Regions from separate parts of the Blautia marasmi genome, predicted to be linked through region 3. Evidence: a T-box and tRNA genes for the amino acid it is inferred to sense, from the RefSeq annotation. Region 3 holds a T-box; the other regions hold tRNA genes.
The links. The T-box of region 3 lies ahead of leuS (leucine--tRNA ligase). A T-box ahead of a tRNA ligase gene usually reads a tRNA of that ligase, here a tRNA-Leu.

Region 1: it has a tRNA-Leu gene. The T-box ahead of leuS (leucine--tRNA ligase) is inferred to sense a tRNA for this amino acid. The anticodon was not compared.
Region 2: it has a tRNA-Leu gene. The T-box ahead of leuS (leucine--tRNA ligase) is inferred to sense a tRNA for this amino acid. The anticodon was not compared.

The regions. Positions count from the first base shown of each region.
Region 1 covers NZ_OIWX01000001.1:4,284,069-4,286,340, reverse strand. Annotated here, with positions in the region: gene C6P39_RS18565 (uroporphyrinogen decarboxylase family protein) at 1-573, shown strand, start outside; gene C6P39_RS18560 (hypothetical protein) at 665-1,054, shown strand; tRNA gene C6P39_RS18555 (tRNA-Leu) at 1,111-1,192, opposite strand; gene C6P39_RS18550 (LytR/AlgR family response regulator transcription factor) at 1,392-2,111, shown strand; gene C6P39_RS18545 (sensor histidine kinase) at 2,108-2,272, shown strand, end outside.
Region 2 covers NZ_OIWX01000001.1:258,490-260,761, forward strand. Annotated here, with positions in the region: gene C6P39_RS01100 (carbamoyl phosphate synthase small subunit) at 1-719, opposite strand, end outside; tRNA gene C6P39_RS01105 (tRNA-Leu) at 1,183-1,266, shown strand; tRNA gene C6P39_RS01110 (tRNA-Leu) at 1,437-1,520, shown strand; gene C6P39_RS01115 (GBS Bsp-like repeat-containing protein) at 1,635-2,272, opposite strand, start outside.
Region 3 covers NZ_OIWX01000001.1:5,225,565-5,227,836, reverse strand. Annotated here, with positions in the region: gene leuS (leucine--tRNA ligase) at 1-1,048, opposite strand, end outside; T-box leader at 1,140-1,370, opposite strand; gene C6P39_RS22850 (hypothetical protein) at 1,624-2,272, opposite strand, start outside.

The sequences.
Region 1 (2,272 bases), 940 kb from region 3:
TTTATCGAGGAACCGGAAGCCATGCATGAACTCATTGACTACCTCACGGACTGGGAACTGGAATACGCGGATAAGGTATGCAGGTATCTGAAACCTGATGCACTTTTCCACCACGATGACTGGGGGACACAGACCTCCACCTTTATCTCCCCTGCTATGTTTGAAGAGTTTTTCCTTCCTGCATATAAGAAAATTTATAAGAGATACCGGGACAACGGCGTGGAGCTTATTGTACATCACTCGGATTCCTATGCAGCCACGCTGGTTCCTTATATGATCCAGATGGGGATTGATATCTGGCAGGGTGTCATGACAACAAACAATGTACCGGAACTGATTCAAAAATACGGTGGCCAGATCTCCTTCATGGGCGGCATAGACAGCGCCAAAGTGGACTACCCGGGCTGGACTAGGGATGTCATCAAAAAAGAAGTGCGCCGCGCCTGCGACGAGAACGGCAGGCTCTATTTCATTCCGTGTGCTTCTCAGGGACTTGATATCAGCACCTTCCCGGGGGTATATGAAACGCTCAGCGAAGAGATCGCAGCTTACAGCAAAGAAATCTTTGTATAGCCATACAGGTATTCCATATGTAATTTAATTTTAGGGTTTCGGAAAGTATGGATCTGTGGTATAATGCATGAAGAAAAGGAGGGATGATGACATGGCACTGACGAAAGAAGATTTGCAAGCTATTGCAGTGTTATTGCAAAATACCACAGAGCCGCTGCAAAATGCAATTACCGGCATGCAGAAGGATATCACAGGCATGCAGAAGGATATCGCAAGCATGCAGAAGGACATCACAAGCATGCAGAAGGACATTGCAAGCATGCAGAAGGATATCACTGACGTAAAATTACATCTTGAAAATATCACAGATAGAAATATCTCTTTATTAGCAGAGAACCACGGCCATTTAATTGACAGGTTAAACCAGGCTGTTAAGGTTTCCGACAAGAGCTGTCTCGAAGAAATCAGAGTCAACATTCTGACTGAAAAAGTGGAGAAGCTGGAAAAAGAAATAGAAGAATTGAAAAGAAAAACCGCATGACAAAAGCCCTCAGATTGCTGTCTCTGTAAAGCAGCGATCACGAGGGCTTTTTATAATGCCGCTGGCCGGACTCGAACCGGCACGGAGTTACCCGCTTGATTTTGAGTCAAGTGCGTCTGCCAATTCCGCCACAGCGGCCCGTTCTCACGAACCGAAGATAATATTACCATATATTTTCATATCGCGCAAGTGTTTTTGTCTTTTTTTATCAGAAAATCAAGATTTATTTTCTGGTTGTTTCCCTCGTAAACAGTATGGTATAGTAAAATAACATGGCAGGCTGTATTTTTTAGAAAACCTGCCGTGCAAATTATTGATAAATCTACGGGAGGTACTCATGATCCGTATTGCTGTGTGCGACGATGACACAGACTCCATTCTGAAGAACGATATCATTCTCAAAAATTGTCTCAGCCATCTGAAAGCCGTGGCCGAGATACAAACCTACAGCAGCGGTCAAATGCTGCTGTGTGATATTTTGGATGACCATAGTTTTTTTGACCTGATCCTTTTAGATATTGAAATGCCGGATATCAGCGGGATGGAGATAGTTCAGGCCATAAAACCTCAGCTTCCCAATGTGAAAGTCATCTTCATCACATCCCATGTAAAATATGCCATTGACAGTTTTGAGCTGTCTATCTTCCGGTATGTGCCCAAAAATGACCTGGAAAAACGGCTGACTTATGCAGTCACCGATGCCTTGAAACTCATCATGCTGGAGGATGATAAAAACTATACGGTCCTGACCGCCAACCGGATGGAAAAAGTGCGCTTCTGTGACATTTTCTATATTCTGCGGGAGGGCAAGAACGCTGCGCTCCACACCAGCCAGGGCATTATCATGGTCCGCAAAAGCCTGCTGACCGTCTATGAGGAATTAGGGGCAGAAGAATTTATCTTCATTGAACGGGGATGTATCATAAACCTGATCCATATCACGCAAATAAAAAACAGTAACCTATACTTAAAAGACGGAACCGTCCTTCCAATCAGCCGTTCTCATCTCCAGAATGTAAAAATGGCTGTAAATTCCTATTGGGGGAAACATATATGATGATTTTTCTATTTGAATTCCTGATTCTCTCCACTGAAATTTTCTTCGGTGTATACCTGACCGGTAAGCGGCATAAGGGCAGCGGAAAAAAATATGCAGTTTTGGGCGGCATGGCTGCTTCTGCTGCATTACTCCTCTGTTTTTACAACAGCGTTTCAAAA
Region 2 (2,272 bases), 5.0 Mb from region 3:
TGGGAATCATAAAGTTTTTTGATCTCTTCTATAATAGATGTGCACTCCTTCGGATCTCCGGGGCCATTTGAGAGCATAATGCCGTCAGGATCATCTTTAAGGATCTCCTCCGCTTTGGTAAACGCCGGATACACAGTGACCTGGCATCCGCGCTGGTTCAGAGACCGGGCAATATTGTCTTTTGCACCAAAGTCCATGAGAGCCACCTTTGGTCCGCTGCCCTTCAGCACTTTTTTCTCCTCACATGTTACCCGTTCCACGACTCTGCCTGTGGTATATTCTTTTAATTTTGGAAGAACCTCTTCCAGTTTATAATCTGCATTGGTGGTGATCATGCCGTTCATGGTGCCCTTTTCCCTCAGGATTTTAGTAAGGGCTCTGGTATCAATCCCCGCGATTCCGGGAATGTCATATCTTTTCAGGAAATTCTGTATGGTATCTTCACAGCGGAAGTTGCTTGGAATACGGGATATTTCCCTGACAATATAGCCGTCCGGCCATGGTCTTAAAGATTCCTGGTCCTCATGGCAAATGCCATAATTACCGATCAAAGGATATGTCATGCAGACTGCCTGTCCGGCGTAAGAAGGGTCTGTAAGAACTTCAAGATAACCTGTCATCGAGGTGTTAAAGACGATTTCACTGATAATTTCTTTCTTCGACCCTATGCTGGTCCCGGTAAAGACGGTGCCGTCTTCCAGTATTAAAAATGCTTTCATGCTTTCACCTGTCTTCCTTTCTATAGCGCACTGTTAATGGTTCCCCAAATTTTCCCCAAATTGTAAAAAGTGTATCACAACATGTAGTGTTTTTCAACCTTTTTTTCTTGTTTTTTCGCGGTTTTTTCACAGCCGGGATTTAGAAGCTTTTGAAATATCCGGCTGTTTGGATCCCGTATGATGGAATGTTTTAATATTTGGGGATGAGAATGTAGATTATGTAGTTAGCATTTCCTTATTATGACGGAAATATGGGATGATTTTATGACGGAGGGTTTTTGTCATTTTTTAATATGGAAGGATCATAGAATGGTATTCTTTTGTAAGGAAAAATAGGCACAAAATGTCGAGAACGTGAATTGCGTTAATTTTTTTAAAAACTTTGAAAATTAGTGTTGACATTTCCTGTAAAATCATGTAATATATGTCTTGTGCTTGAGAGAGCACGAACTTAATAGAAGATGCAGGAGTGGCGGAATTGGCAGACGCGCAGGCTTCAGGTGCCTGTGGTAGCAATATCGTGTGGGTTCAAGTCCCATCTCCTGCATCCTTTTTTTATTTTTTAACGGTGATTTATAGCGATGGCTGCAGTTGATACGGGCCGGCGGCCTTTTGTGATCAGGAGTTTTTAATTTTTTCAAAAAAGGTATTGACTTTCTTGTCCGAATCGTGTAATATATCACTTGTGTTCGAGAGAACACGAACTTAATAGAAGATGCAGGAGTGGCGGAATTGGCAGACGCGCAGGCTTCAGGTGCCTGTGGTAGCAATATCGTGTGGGTTCAAGTCCCATCTCCTGCATCCTTTTTTTGTTTAAAAATCAACTGGCACTTTTTATATATTGAAATAAAATCTTAAATCCCTGTTTATAAACACACCATGTTTATAAACAGGGATTTTTTAATTCATCATTTGCTACCTCGTTATAGCACCGGCGGCAGACCCCAGTAATTCAGAATCACCACTGCCATTTACCACATATACATGAATATTATATTCAGATACCTTATATGCAAAATCTGCTGCCCATACTTTTATCATATAGGTTCCGTCATCCTGTAATTCTGCCTCATACCATTTTAAATCACTCTGGTCCTCTTCCGCCCAGACAGCACACCTTACAGCCCGGCTATCTTCTGCAGGGGGAAGGTTCTGCACCAGTACATCATACTTTCCTGTTTTGAAATCATATGGTGTCACTGTGATCTCAATCTCGGCACTCTCAGGTATATCCTCCTCCACTTCCGGCCCGATCTCCTCACTCTCCTGAGGAACAACGATATCTTCTGTAAGTTTTTCCATCAGCTCTGATTTCTTATCCAGCTCATTATCAACGGTTGCCTTGTCAAACTTTTCCAGAAGTGTTGCCTCCGATGAAAAAAGGTTTGTACCTAATCCCAACCTGTTTCCCTCAATTTTCACTCCCAAACTTGCCAGGGTAGTGGGGAAATTATCAAATGTAGAGTAATCTCTGTAAACATTATTTTTCGCACTTGCAGCTGAGTTTATGTATGTTGTATATACTTTACGCTGATAATCCTCATCTACGTCCT
Region 3 (2,272 bases):
TAGTAGCAAACTCAAAGTCACGGTCATCATGGGCAGGTACACACATGATAGCGCCTGTGCCATAGTCCGCCAGTACATAATCTGACAGCCAGATGGGAACTTTTGCTCCGTTTAACGGATTGATTGCATAGGTTCCTGTGAACACACCTGTTTTCTCCTTATCCTGGAGACGGTCCACATTGGACTTCATAGAAGCATCATAGATGTATTTTTCCACAGCCTCCTTGGTTTCCGGTGTTGCAAGAGAGGCAGCCAGTTTGTGCTCCGGTGCTAATACCATGAATGTAGCGCCGTGGAGCGTATCCGGTCTTGTGGTATATACTGTGATCTTCTCATCGCTTCCTTCTACAGGGAAGTCCACCTCTGCACCGTAGGATTTTCCGATCCAGTCGGACTGCATCTTTTTCACCTTTTCCGGCCAGTCCAGTTTGTCCAGGTCGCTTAAAAGACGGTCTGCGTATTTTGTGATACGCAGCATCCACTGGCGAAGGTTCTTTTTCGTCACCGTGGAACCGCAGCGCTCACAGCATCCGTTAACGACCTCCTCATTGGCAAGGCCTGTCTTACAGGAAGGGCACCAGTTGATGGGGAATTCCTTCTCATACGCAAGGCCTTCTTTGAACATTTTTACAAAAATCCACTGGGTCCATTTATAGAAGCCCGGGTCTGTGGTGTTGACTTCCCTGTCCCAGTCATAAATAGCAGCAATATCATTGATCTGCTTTTTAATGTTTGCCACATTCTGCGCTGTGGATTTTGCAGGATGAACGCCCATCTTGATGGCGTAATTCTCAGCCGGAAGGCCGAACGCATCCCATCCCATTGGGTGGATCAGATAATAACCCTGCATCATTTTATAACGGCTCCACACATCAGAGATAACATAACCTCTCCAGTGTCCTACGTGAAGTCCGTTTCCTGACGGATACGGGAACATATCCAGACAGTAGTATTTTGGCTTCTGGCCGTCATCTGTGTTCACCGGCTTCTCTTCCCAGTTTTTTTTCCATTTCTGTTCAATCGCCTTATGATTATAAGGTACTGCCATAATTTTTATTCCTCCTGATTTTCATTTTTCATGCCTGTTCGGGCAGCTATCATTTATGCCGAAGCATAGAAAAAGCCCTTTAGTCACTATACTTAGAGACGAAAGGGCTTATTTTTCCGTGGTACCACTCTAATTCATCCGTAATGCCGGATGCACTCATTCCGGTTCTGTAACGGGAACTCCCGCCCGCACTTACCTGCTCGTCGGCTATCAGTACGGGAACTCCGAGGCCAGTTCAAAAGCTTCTCTATACTGCCTTGCACCGTCCGGCAGCTCTCTGGAATAAAGAATACTCTCTACTACTCCTCATCACAGTCTCTTCCATATTGGCTATTCAATAAACTATCTGTTATTCTACCGATATCGTCAGATTTTGTCAAGACTCTATGGCGTATCTTTCCAAAAAATCCTGTTTATGACTGTGAAATACAGTTTTTATTCGTAACTATAGCAGGTCTGCGCATTCACTGCGCTGACCGTAAGAACGTGTACCATGGCCAAGCAAAAATCCCATCGCCAAAGGCGATTCTGCATGGATTTTTGCCTGTAACTGTGAGGGTGCGGAACAGTTACTTTTATTCTTCCAAAGAAAGCACCGTACACACAGGCTCCCCTTCCGTATACTCAATGGTAAGGGAATCTCCCACATCATACTTCACAATCTCCGGGTACTCGGTCACCGGCAGATCAAATACCAGATCTTTGCTCTCCAGCACCACATAGAAATGGGAGTTTCCGTCAATGACTGCCTGGGCCACACGCTTGATCTTGCCGGATACTTTCTGTGCCGTAAGCTCTCCGCCGTCGGAGGCGAGGCCGTTGGCTGACAATAGCTTCACATAAGCCTTCTCACATTCAGCCACTGTATCCCCGATGGCCACATTCTGGTACTTCTGGATATTGACCATAGCATATTTTTTTACCAGGCCCGCGCCGTCTTTTAAGGCCATAAAATAGGTTGGCTCTCCGGAGATATTCAGAAGCAGGGGGAATGCTGCCGTGTATTTTAAGTTCTGTACCTGCCCTTCCGCGGATTCCATGGCGGAATACTCCTCCGCACCGGCACAGGAATAATACCGGGTCTCCATGGTACGCTGGTTCATCAGCACAAATCCCACATTGGAACGGTCGCCGCTGACTGAAGTAATGCCGGTGTATACCCACACATCATCCTCCAGCGCCAGGTAATTATACCCGTCTGTTGTCTTGAGACATCCCTTCTGT